DNA from 3 places in the Rhizobium bangladeshense genome. Region 1 is predicted to be linked to each of the others. Evidence: predicted binding sites of a transcription regulator. Region 1 holds the regulator's gene; each other region holds the start of a gene.

What was found. The regulator LexA, encoded in region 1, represses DNA repair genes until DNA is damaged. The targets are predictions, from matches to a motif close to TGTTCNNNNTGTGTTCNG.
Region 2: a site for LexA is predicted at 1,826-1,843, ahead of dnaE (DNA polymerase III subunit alpha). Genes of this name have one in related genera too.
Region 3: a site for LexA is predicted at 2,129-2,146, ahead of J2J98_RS15010 (putative DNA modification/repair radical SAM protein). Genes of this name have one in related genera too.

The regions. Positions count from the first base shown of each region.
Region 1 covers NZ_CP071612.1:2,040,299-2,044,508, forward strand. Annotated here, with positions in the region: gene J2J98_RS09975 (ComEC/Rec2 family competence protein) at 1-1,285, shown strand, start outside; gene lexA (transcriptional repressor LexA) at 1,266-1,985, opposite strand; gene J2J98_RS09985 (VOC family protein) at 2,185-3,081, shown strand; gene kdsA (3-deoxy-8-phosphooctulonate synthase) at 3,078-3,923, shown strand; gene eno (phosphopyruvate hydratase) at 4,064-4,210, shown strand, end outside.
Region 2 covers NZ_CP071612.1:1,672,888-1,677,097, reverse strand. Annotated here, with positions in the region: gene dnaE (DNA polymerase III subunit alpha) at 1-1,589, opposite strand, end outside; gene J2J98_RS08085 (DUF5680 domain-containing protein) at 2,099-2,563, shown strand; gene J2J98_RS08080 (ABC transporter ATP-binding protein) at 2,569-3,252, opposite strand; gene J2J98_RS08075 (lipoprotein-releasing ABC transporter permease subunit) at 3,267-4,210, opposite strand, start outside.
Region 3 covers NZ_CP071612.1:3,076,847-3,081,056, reverse strand. Annotated here, with positions in the region: gene J2J98_RS15025 (dicarboxylate/amino acid:cation symporter) at 1-282, shown strand, start outside; gene J2J98_RS15020 (glycosyltransferase family 4 protein) at 340-1,398, opposite strand; gene greA (transcription elongation factor GreA) at 1,425-1,901, opposite strand; gene J2J98_RS15010 (putative DNA modification/repair radical SAM protein) at 2,152-3,384, shown strand; gene J2J98_RS15005 (UdgX family uracil-DNA binding protein) at 3,384-4,210, shown strand, end outside.

The DNA of each region.
Region 1 (4,210 bases):
CTTCATCATGATGGCCATTATGCTGATTGCTGTCTTCTTCGACCGGCCGTCGATTAGCCTGCGCAACGTCGCTCTTTCCGCGCTTGTTATCATTGCGATCTCACCTTCCGAAGTCCTGGGCCCGAGTTTTCAAATGTCCTTTGCCGCGACGCTGGCGCTGGTATCGGCTTATCAGCTGTGGAAGGAACGGCGCGTCGGCGAAAGCGCCCTGCCGAAAATGCCGGCCCTGCTGCTGGCCGCTGCGGTCGCACGCTTTTTCAGCGGCGTTTTCCTGACTTCGCTGATCGGCGGCTTTTCCACGGCGCTGTTTTCGATCGAGCATTTTCATCGCCTGACGGCCTATGGTCTCCCGGCAAACCTCGCGACCATGCCGATCATCTCCTTCATCGTCATGCCGGCCGGGTTGTTGGCGATGCTGCTCATGCCTTTCGGGCTTGATATATTGCCTTGGAAGGTGGTCGGATTCGGCCTCGATCTGGTGATCGTGGTGGCAAAGACGATATCCGGTTGGGGCGGGAATATCGGCGTCGGTCGATTGCCCAGCTGGTATTTCACGCTGGCCGTGGCAGGTTTCCTGCTGATGACCTTGCTGCGGACGCGGCTGCGCCAGGTCGGCACCGCTCTCATCGCCGTCTCGACGCTTGCAGTAGTGGTTCTGCCGGCATCCCGGCCGGCGGATCTGGTGATTTCGGAAGACGGCGCGCTCGTCGCGGTCGTCACGCCGGCAGCAATGGCCTCCAATCGCGAAAGGCCGCCGGATTTCATCTTCGATCAGTGGCAGAGGGCGCTCGTTCTGACGGTGCATAATCCGCCGAGGATGCTGGATAGTCCTGCGATCCCGGAGGATAAGGAGAGGCGCCTCAGGCTTTCCCGCGAGCAGCAGAACGAAGCGAAGATCGCGATGCAGGCGGCCGCGGCCGGCGCTGAGGCGGAAAGCTTTTCCTGCCTCAGGAAAGCCTGGTGCATAGCCAAGCTTGCAAACGGTCATATCGTGACCGTCATCGAAAATGCCGCCTATCTCGGCCCCGCTTGCGATGCCGGCGATATTGTCGTGACGTCTGTACGCCTGCGCTTCGCCAGCTGCCGCTCGGGTGCGGCGCTGTTTACCGGCGAAACGCTGCGCAGGACCGGTTCGGTCGAATTGCGTTTCACTGAGAGCGGCCTCGAGGTCGCGACGGCCTTCGATGCATTATCGCGGCCATGGATGCGCCACCGCGCCTATGATTGGCGCAGCAACAGTTTTACCGATTCCGGCCCGTCCAGCGTCAGTGATAGCGGCGGATGAGGCCGACCAGCTTGCCCTGCACCTTGACGCGGTCGGGTCCGAAGATGCGGGTCTCATAGGCCGGGTTGGCGGCTTCCAGGGCGATCGATGCGCCCTTGCGGCGGAAACGCTTCAGCGTTGCTTCCTCGTCGTCGACGAGGGCAACGACGATATCGCCGGGACTTGCAGTGCTGCCGTTACGGATGATCACGGTATCGCCGTCGAAGATGCCGGCGTCGATCATCGAATCGCCCTTGACCTCCAGCGCGTAGTGCTCACCGGAGCCAAGCATATCGGCGGGAACGACGATGTCGTGCGTGTTGTTCTGGATCGCCGAAATCGGAACGCCGGCGGCGATACGTCCCATGACCGGCACGGAGACGGAGTTGCCGTTGTCTGCGACCGCCTTTGCCGCAGCAGGGGCGGCGACCGGCTGGGGCTTGCCGAGGCTGCCCTCGATGACGCTCGGCGAAAAACCGCGGCGCGGTTGAAGACTGGGGCTATAGGCCTCTGGAAGCTTGATCACTTCGAGCGCTCGGGCGCGGTTCGGTAGGCGGCGAATGAAGCCGCGTTCCTCTAGCGCCGTGATCAGGCGGTGGATGCCTGATTTTGAGGCGAGGTCCAGAGCATCCTTCATTTCGTCGAAAGAGGGAGGAACGCCGGATTCCTTCATGCGCTCATGAATGAAAAGGAGAAGCTCCTGTTGTTTGCGCGTGAGCATCGACGTCAGACCCCGTGATTGAAACAAATCCAGAACAGACACTATATGTTCCATATGTGTTCTGCAAGTAGCTAAATTTCCGTAAAACTTCCCGTCAACTCGTTGAGATTTTTATTTTCATTCGCCGGATTTGGCGCGCAAGCCTTGAATTGACCGCGTGCCGTCGCACATCTCATGCCATTTCAGGGAGAGGGACATTATGAAAGACCATTCCGCCAAGCCGCACCCGCTGGATCATGTCGTGTTGCCTGTCGTCAATATAGACCTGGCGCGCGAGAGGCTCGGGAAACTCGGCTTCACCGTTGCCGCCGATGCGCGCCACCCCTTCGGCACGGAGAATGCCTGCGTATTCTTTGCCGACAAGACCTATCTGGAGCCGCTCGGTGTAGCGAGCGTCGAGGAGAGCGAGCTATCGGCGCGGCAGGGTAACGTCTTTACCGCCCGCAACCAGGCCTTTCGCTTCCGCTGCGGCGAGGAGGGGCTTTCGGCGATAGCCTTCGGCACCGGGGATTGCGGGCTCGATCATAAGAGTTTCATCGACAAGGGATCGAGCGCCGGCAAGATGCTGGAGTTTAGTCGGACTATGAAAATGCCGGATGGTTCCGAGAGCATCGGGAGCTTCAGACTGGCTTTTGCCGGCGATCTCCGCGCGCCCGATCTGCTTCTCTTTGCCGTCGAGCGCGTCAACCCGTTGCCGGCCGATCGCGGTTCGCTGGAAAGGCATGACAATGGCGTCACCGGCATTGCTGAGGTGGCGCTCTGCGCACCGGAGCCGGCGGCTTTCGCCGCCTTCGTCGGCCTTGCCGCAGCGCAATCGGCAGCCGAGAAAACCGGGTTTGGCGTCAATATCGCGGCCTCGAATGCGAGGATCAGCCTGGTGACGCCGGAGGGGCTGGAGGCCTATTTCGAGACCGCGGTCTCACCCGCCGAGCGAGGACTGCGCGGCCGGGCAATCCTCTTCAATGTCGCCGATCTTGCCGTGACAGAAGCGCATTTGGCTGCTAACGGGGTGACGTATACGCGTAAGAACAACCGCATTCTGGTGAAGCCCGCGCCCGGCCAGGGCACGCTCTTTGCCTTCGAGGAACCACGATGAGCTCCGATACGAATTCCGAAGTCAAGATCGGCGAAGGCGATGGTCAAGTCACCTTTTCCAATACAGGCCGCCTGTCGCTGATCGCCGGCCCCTGCCAGATGGAAAGCCGCGATCATGCCTTCATGGTGGCCGGCACGCTGAAAGAGCTTTGCGGCAAGCTCGGCATAGGCCTCGTCTACAAGAGCTCTTTCGACAAGGCGAACCGCACCTCCCTCTCGGCCGAGCGCGGCATCGGCTTGGAGAAGGGCATGGAGGTCTTTGCCGATCTGAAAAAGGAATTCGGCTTTCCCGTCTTGACCGACGTCCACACCGCCGAGCAATGCGCGGAGGTGGCAAAGATCGTCGATGTCCTGCAGATCCCGGCTTTCCTCTGCCGCCAGACCGACCTTCTGATCGCCGCCGCCAGGACCGGCCGCGCCGTCAATGTCAAGAAGGGCCAGTTCCTCGCACCCTGGGACATGAAGAACGTCCTGAAGAAGCTCAACGCCAGCGGCAATCCAAACGTGCTGCTGTGCGAGCGCGGCGCTTCCTTCGGCTACAATACTTTGGTCTCCGACATGCGCTCGCTGCCGATTATGGCGGCGATGGGCGCTCCCGTTGTCTTCGATGCGACGCATTCCGTTGCCCAGCCGGGCGGGCAGGGCGATTCCTCGGGCGGCCAGCGGGAGTTCGTGGAAACGCTGGCGCGTGCGGCGGTCGCGACGGGAATTGCCGGCGTCTTCCTCGAAACCCATCAGGACCCCGACAACGCACCGTCCGATGGCCCGAATATGGTCTATCTCAGGGACATGCCGCGCCTGCTTGAGAAGCTGCTTGCCTTCGACGCAATCGCCAAGGCCTGACGTTCAACAGGCTGACATGATCGTGGTTTAGGCCACGACATAATACCGTTCGAAGGCAGGAAATTGCGGCATTGTAATTTGCACGCCTTCGATTATGACAGGCTTCGAACGACCTATCACCCACCGAGCAGGAAGAACCCATGACTGCAATCACCGATATCATCGCCCGCGAGATTCTCGATAGCCGTGGCAACCCCACCGTCGAAGTCGACGTCTATCTCGAAGACGGCAGCATGGGCCGCGCGGCCGTTCCCTCGGGCGCCTCGACCGGCGCGCACGAGGCGGTC
Region 2 (4,210 bases), 370 kb from region 1:
ATCTTCTGGGCGATGTCGAGCAGACGCGCGACCACCGGCTCCTTCGCCGCCTCCTCCTGCAGCTTCGGCTCCTCCTCGATCGCCTTGGAGAGCGGCGTCGGATTGGCCGGATTGTTCGGCACGAGTTTGCAGATCTTGTCGACCTGGCCGTAAGGCATTTCCAGCACGCGGCCGACATCGCGAAGTGCGGCGCGTGCCTGCAGCGAACCGAAGGTAATGATCTGCGCCACCTGCTCGCGCCCATATTTCGCCTGAACGTAGCGGATCACCTCTTCGCGGCGGTCCTGGCAGAAGTCGATGTCGAAGTCAGGCATCGAGACGCGTTCCGGATTGAGGAAGCGCTCGAAGAGCAGCGAGAAGCGCAGCGGGTCGACATCGGTGATCGTCAAGGCATAGGCGACCAGCGAACCGGCGCCCGAACCACGGCCCGGACCGACGGGAATATCATGCTGCTTGGCCCACTTGATGAAGTCGGAAACGATCAGGAAGTAACCCGGGAAGCGCATGCGCTCGATAACGCTGAGTTCGAACTCGAGGCGCTCGCGGTAATCCTTTTCCTCGTAACCCGGCGACATTCCGAGCGTGGCAAGCCGCATGTCCAGCCCTTCCACCGCCTGGCGGCGCAATTCGCCCGCCTCGGCGCGTTCGGCCTCCTCGGCATCGTCGGTGGCGCCAGTGAAGCGCGGCAGGATCGGCTTTCGCGTCTTCAACACGAAGGAGCAGCGCTTGGCGATCTCGATCGTGTTATCGAGCGCTTCCGGCAGGTCGGGAAAGAGCTTGGCCATCTCGGCCCGGCTCTTCAGGTAGTGATCCGGCGTCAGGCGAAAACGGCTGTCGTCGGAGACGATGGCGTTATGCGCAACCGCCATCAGCGCATCATGGGCGTCGTAATCGTCGCGAGTCGGAAAGAAGGCTTCGTTGGTGGCGACGAGCGGCAGGTCATGCGTGTAAGCAAGCCTGACGATCTTCTGCTCGTGCCGCTTGTCGTAGGTGCCGTGCCGCTGCAGCTCGACATAGAGTCTGTCGCCGAACAGACGCTTCAGCGTGAGCAGCCGGGCTTCCGCCTGAGCGGGATGGCCTTCCCTGAAAGCCGCGTCAACCGGCCCAGTCAGGGCGCCGGTCAAGGCGATCAGCCCTTCCGTGCCTGACTCTTCCAGCCAGGAGGCTCTGATATGAATGGCCTGGTTGCTATCACCGCCGAGATAGGCGCGGCTGACGAGATCAACCAGCCTTTCGTAACCGGCGTCCGTCGCCGCAAGAAGAACGATCGACGGCAGCTTGATCAGTGCCTGCTGACCGCCGCGCTTTTCACTTTCCAATCCGTCTTCCATGTCGATCGAGACCTGGCAGCCGATGATCGGCTGCAGGCCCTCGTCCATTGCCTTCTGGGAGAATTCAAGGGCGACAAAGAGATTGTTGGTGTCGGTGATGGCGATCGCCGGCTGGCTGTCGCCGGTCGCCTTGTAGAGGATCTTCTTCAGAGGCAAGGCGCCCTCAAGCAGCGAATAGGCGGAGTGGACCCTCAGGTGGATGAAACCCGGTTCGCCACCGGTCGCCTCACCAATTGAACCCGTTTGCGTCTCCGCCATGATATGCCTTTCAATCAGCCGAAATGAATCGGACGCATTGTCGGCATTGAGGGCGATGATGTCCAGAAGAAGACCGGCGTGCGAACCGCATGACTGCCATGCGATCCCCCGAAAACTTTAGATCGCGATGACGATAAGCGAGAAGCTGGCAACGAACATTGCGATGGAGGTGAATGCTGCGATATCACGGATCATGTCAGTCATCTGGCTCTCCTTTACTCGTTATGTTTTCAATTTGTTCCATCTATGTTCCAATGTCAACAGGAATCTTTTCCTCCCCGCTTGCCTTTGAAAAAGGGCCGCTCGCGAGCTGCGAATCGAACCTCGCATCGCGCCAGTCTTGACATGCTCTCCAACCCGCCCTGCATCGCCTGGACGAACCGGTCGGGCCAACGCATCCTGTGCCTGATGCCTGCCTCTGGCTTCTAGCAATGCGAACCGTTTTGTTTTTCTTATGTTCTCAGCAGTCTGCTATATCGGCATCAGGTGAGGCAGGGAGGAAGATGATAATGCTCGACACCGCTATGCTGAACGACTTCATCGTAGAGGCTAAGGCCGCGACCTATATCGGCGGGGGCGTGCCTCGCCCGCCCTGCCGGCCGGGCGCTCACGATATTGGCTATGAACGCGGCGACTGGTCATATCTCGACAGTTACGTCGGCGGCACCGATTTCGCCGGACAGGAAGTGGTGTGGTTTGCCGGCGAACCCGTCTGGGCGATGAATTATTTCGGCTGCGTCGTCGCGGCCGATCTCATCGATGGCAGTGCCGCCGGAACTGTGATCAAGGCGGCGCTGTCGGCGATGTATGGGGAGGGCCGCTTTCTCGGCGGAATGGAATTCGATCATCCGTTCGGCCGCTATATCGACCGCAGCGAAGGCGGCTGCGACCGATTCAGCGGCCATGAATGCATCATGGTCGGCGGCCGGAAGGCTTATGTGCTCGATTACCGCGGCGGGCTTGTCATCCCGTAATCGAATTAGAAGTCGACAACCTTGCCATCGGAGATCGTGACGCGCCGATCCATGCGTCCGGCCAGTTCATGGTTGTGAGTGGCGATGAGGGCCGCGAGGCCGGACTGGCGCACCAGCGCCTCGAGCGCGTCGAAGACGTAACTTGCCGTCTCCGGATCGAGATTGCCGGTCGGCTCGTCGGCGAGAAGCAGCGTCGGGGCATTGGCGACGGCGCGGGCGATCGCGACGCGCTGCTGTTCGCCGCCGGAAAGTTCGGCCGGACGATGCGAACCGCGATGGCCGATGCGCATATAATCGAGAAGCTGGCCGGCTCGCTCGCCGGCTTCCTTCCAGGACAGGCCGGCGATCAGCTGCGGCATCATGATGTTTTCAAGCGCCGAAAATTCCGGGAGGAGGTGATGGAACTGGTAGACGAAGCCGATCTCGCTGCGGCGGATCGCGGTGCGTTTCTCGTCTGAAAGGCCGTCGCAGGCATGGCCATTGATGGTGACCTCACCGCCATCGGGATGTTCCAAGAGCCCGGCAATATGCAGCAGCGTAGACTTGCCGGTGCCGGAGGGAGCGACGAGAGCGACGATCTCACCTTTCGACAGTGAAAAATCCGCGCCCTTCAGAATCGGGAGCAGCGTATCGCCCTGCCCGTAATGGCGCTCGACGCCGGTAAGCTTGAGAACGACGTTGCGATTCATGAAGACGGCATTCCTTATTCGTAGCGCAGGGCCTGCACCGGATCGAGCCTGGAGGCGCGCCAGGCCGGAAAGATCGTCGCGATGAAGGAGAGCGTCAGCGCCATCACGACGATCGAAATGGTTTCGCTGAGCTGCATCTCGGCCGGCAGCTGGCTGAGGAAATAGACCTGCGGATTGAAGATCTCGGTGCTTGATATCCAGGAGAAGAACTGGCGGATGGATTCGATGTTGACGCAGACGAGAACACCGAGCAGCACGCCGCCAATGGTGCCGACGATGCCGATCGCCGCCCCGGTCATGAAGAAGATGCGCATGATCGAGCCGGCGCTGGCGCCCATCGTGCGCAGGATCGCGATATCGCTGCCCTTGTCCTTCACCAGCATGATGAGGCCGGAGATGATGTTCAGCGCCGCCACGAGCACGATCAGAGTCAGGATCATGAACATGACATTGCGCTCGACCTGGAGTGCGGAGAAGAAGGTCTGGTTGCGCTGGCGCCAGTCGGTGAGGTTGATCTGGCGGCCAGCCGCCTCCTCCACCTTCGGCCTCAGAGCGGCGATATCATCGGGGTGATCGGCGAAGAGCTCGATCGACTGCACCAGCCCAGCGGCATTGAAATAGAGCTGCGCCTCCTCGAGCGGCATGAAGATGATCGAGGAGTCGTATTCCGACATGCCGATCTCGAACAGCCCGGAGATTTTGTAGGACTTGACGCGCGGATTGACGCCCATCGGCGTGATGTCACCTTCCGGCGAGGTCAGGGTGATGAGGTCGCCGACGCGCAGACCCAGTTGATCGGCCATGCGAGTGCCGATCAGCACACCTTCACCGGCGGCAAAGCCCACCATATCGCCGGATTTGATGTTATCCGAGACCGTTTTGAGCTTGGTCAGGTCTTCAGCGCGGACGCCGCGCACCAAAGCGCCGGTGCTGCCGCCGGCCGAGGCGGAGGCGAGCA
Region 3 (4,210 bases), 1.0 Mb from region 1:
AGCTCGAAAGGTGCAGCCGGCATCACCGGCGCCGGCTTCATCACCCTTGCCGCGACGCTCTCCGTCGTACCCTCCGTTCCCGTCGCCGGCATGGCGCTGATCCTCGGCATCGACCGTTTCATGTCGGAATGCCGGGCACTCACGAACCTTGTCGGCAATGCGGTCGCGACGATCGTCGTGGCACGCTGGGAAAAGGAGCTGGATACGGCGCAGCTCGCCGTGGCTCTCGGCGGTCAGGCAGAAGAGGGCGCTCCGGCTGTCGCGCTTCAGCCGGCCGAATAAAAGGCCGACTTGTTCGGTGTTGGCAGCGGCCCGCTATCAGCGGGCCGTTCTTTTCGCTTAGCCGCGATTGTCGCCAAGAAGGCGATCGTAGACCGCCCCGATCGCGCTTGCTTCCTTCTCCAGCGCAAAATTTTCCCTGACATGACGCAGCCCATTGTCGCCATGCGCAATTGCCAATGCCGGGTCTGCGAGATAGCGGGCGATCGCCCGTGTCAGCGCCTCGCGATCGCCGGCGGCCACCACAGAGCCCGTTTCGCCTTCGGCGACGAGTTCGGCATAGGCGCCGGCATCAGACGCCACCACCGCCGTGCGTGAAGCCATGGCTTCGAGCGGCGTCAGGCCGAAGCCCTCATTGCGGGAAGGGGCGACGTAAAGCGTCAGGCGGCGATACCAGATTTTGATATCGGGTACTTCGCCGAGGAAAAGAATACGGTCGCTAAGGCCTGCGGCGGCGACATCGGCCTTGAGCTTCTCCCCGAAGGCGGCGTGCTCCGCCGTCACCCGGCCGGAGACGACGGCTGTCCATTCCGGGTGTTGCGGCAGCAGTTCGATCATCGCCTGCACGAAGAGATCGGTGCCCTTCTGGTGACGTACGCGTCCGAAACAGCCGACGAGGTAACGGCCGGGCAGGCCGGTGGCGGCAATAGCGTCCTCGGCCGTTTCCGGCGGGTGGAACAGGGAAAGGTCGACGCCGTGCTGGATGACGGTGTGAGGCACTTCGAGGAAGGAGCCGGAACGGTCGCTGGTTGCGATCACCGCATCCATTCGGCGGATCAGCCATTTCGTATAGGCGGTGTGACGGCGTTGCGCAGCCGAAGTGAAGAGCAGCTTCAGCGGCATGCGCACGACATGACGGAGCAGGATGCCGACGGCCATCTCATTGTTGCGGCGGGCGTGCCAGATGCGGTGGCGCCGGCGCGCCGGCGGGCGCCACAGGCCAAGGAGCTGCGGCCATTTCAGCTTTTCCAGGCCCTCCGGCAGGCCGGCACCGAGCGTTGCGATCCTGATGCCAAGCCGGATCTGGCATGGGATGAGCTGAACGATGGTCGAGGTGACGCCGGAGAGCCGGCGCTTGAAGTTGGGCGCGATGATCTCGACGTCACGAATGTCCGGCAAGGAATGAGTCTCGTGTGTGGCGGCGATCAGCCCCAGGAAACCTGGAGGATTTCGTAGGCCTTGGAACCACCCGGCGCGTTGACCTCGATGGAATCGCCGACTTCCTTGCCGATCAGCGCGCGCGCGATCGGAGAGGAGATGGAGATACGGCCGGCCTTGACGTCGGCTTCCTGGTCGCCGACGATCTGGTAGGTCTTTTCTTCCTCGGTGTCCTCGTCGACGAGCTTCACCTTGGCGCCGAACTTGATCTTGTCGCCGGACATCTTGGTGAGATCGATGACCTCGGCGCGCGCCGTCAGATCTTCGAGCTCGGTGATGCGGCCCTCATTGTGGCTCTGAGCTTCCTTGGCGGCATGGTATTCGGCGTTTTCGGAAAGGTCGCCGTGGGCACGGGCTTCGGCGATCGCCTCGATGATTCGGGGACGCTCTTCCTGCTGACGCCAGCGCAGTTCTTCCTGCAGCTTGACGAAACCACCCTGTGTCATCGGTACCTTATCAACCATTTTTCTGTCCTTCACTCCCTGCGTCTGCACGCTCGAGCACACACAAAAGAAAACAGGTCCCGAAGGGGAGCTTCGGAACCGTGCCACAAACTTAGTCGAATGCTTATAGCAGATCGGCAAGGCCGATTTCCAGAAAATTCGCATAAGCGAAACGCAACCCACTGCGACATCAAGCGATACGCCCCAAAATGGGCAACGGCCGGATCGTCTAGGTTGACTATGTACATTAGAACGTATAGTGAACAAAAGAATGAAGAAGTCGCTTGCCGAACGCCTCGCCATCCTTTCCGACGCCGCAAAATATGACGCGTCCTGCGCTTCCAGCGGCACGGTTAAGCGAGATTCAAGCGTGAGCGGCGGGCTCGGCTCGACGGAGGGATCCGGCATCTGTCACGCCTATGCACCGGACGGGCGGTGCATTTCGCTTCTGAAGATATTGCTGACCAATTTCTGCATTTACGACTGCGCCTATTGCGTCAATCGCTCCTCCAGCAATGTCGAGCGGGCACGCTTTACCGCCGAGGAGGTCGTCTGGCTCACGCTGGAATTCTACCGCCGCAATTATATCGAAGGCCTGTTCCTTTCCTCCGGCATCATCCGCTCGTCCGATTATACGATGGAGGAGATGGTCCGCATCGTCCGCGAGCTGCGCCTGACGCATAATTTCCGCGGCTATATCCATCTCAAAGCGATCCCTGAGGCATCGCCGCATCTGATGGAGGAGGCGGGGCTTCATGCCGACAGGCTGTCGCTCAACATCGAGCTGCCGACCGACAGCGGGATTTCCCGCTTCGCGCCGGAAAAGAAGCCCGCCAATATCAGGCGATCTATGGCGGATCTCAGATTGAAGATCGAGGCGGCTGATGAGCCGACGCTCAAGACCAGGAAACGCCAGCGTTTCGTCCCGGCTGGCCAGAGCACACAGATGATCGTCGGGGCGGATGGAGCCAATGACGCGACCATCCTTGCCAGCAGCAGCCGGCTATACAGCAGCTATGGACTGAAGCGTGTCTATTATTCCGCCTTCAGCCCCATCCCCGACGCCTCTAAAAACCTGCCGCTGATCAAGCCGCCGCTGATGCGCGAACATCGGCTCTACCAGGCCGACTGGCTCTATCGGTTCTACGGTTTCGGCATCGAGGAGATCACCGCAAACCAGGCGGGCGGCATGCTCGATCTCAATCTCGATCCGAAGCTTGCCTGGGCGCTTGCGAATCGCGGGGAATTTCCGGTCGACATTAACAAGGCCGAGCGCGAGCGGTTGCTGCGTGTCCCCGGTCTCGGCACCAAAACAGTCAAGGCGATCGTCTCGGCGCGCCGATTTCGGCGCCTACGGCTCGATGATCTCTCCCGGCTCGGCGTCTCAATCAAAAAGGTCCGGTCCTTCATCTCGGCGGAAGGCTGGTCGCCGCGACGGCTGATCGACCGGCCGGATCTGCGCGCCATGTTCGGGCCGCAGCCTGAGCAACTGTCGTTGCTGTGATGCGCCGGGTCGTGCTTTCGGGACGCGGAGAGCTTGCCGAATGGCGTGATGCCGCACGCGCCTTGGCGGCCGCCGGCATTTTGCCCGAGGAGATCGACTGGCGCGAAAAAAGCGCCGAGGCCGATCTGTCGTTTCGACGTGACGCCATGCCGCCGGCGCCGGCGGCATCACGCAAGCCGATGACGGTGCCGCCCGCCTTCATCGAGCTTGCGGAGACGGTTCTTTGCCATTGCGATACGGCGCGGTTTTCCCTGCTTTACCGTCTGCTTTGGCGGCTGCAGCTGGACCGGCGACTGCTTGAGGTTGCGTCTGACGAGGATGTCGCGCGTGCCCGTCTGATGGCGAAGAACGTTCGCCGCGACGCGCACAAGATGACGGCTTTCGTCCGCTTCAAGGAAGTCGGGGCGGTATCGGCGGGTCGCCGAAAATTCCTCGCCTGGTTTGAGCCGGACCATCATATCGTCAGGCGCACCGCTCCCTTCTTCCAGCGGCGTTTCACCGATATGGACTGGCTGATTGTTACGCCCAAGGGATCGGCCGCCTGGGACGGGGATCGGCTGACGATTGCCGACGAGCCGTGCGAAAAGCCTGATCTCAGCGACGCCACCGACGAACTCTGGCGCACCTACTATTCCAGCATCTTCAATCCGGCGCGTTTGAAGGTGAAGGCAATGCAGGCGGAGATGCCGAAGAAGTACTGGAAGAACCTGCCGGAAGCCGATCTCATTCCTGACTTGATTGCCTCGGCCGAAAGCAAGGTGCGGGAGATGGTAGCGCGGGAGACGACGCAATCGCTGCCTTTTCACGACCGCTTACAGGAGGCCGC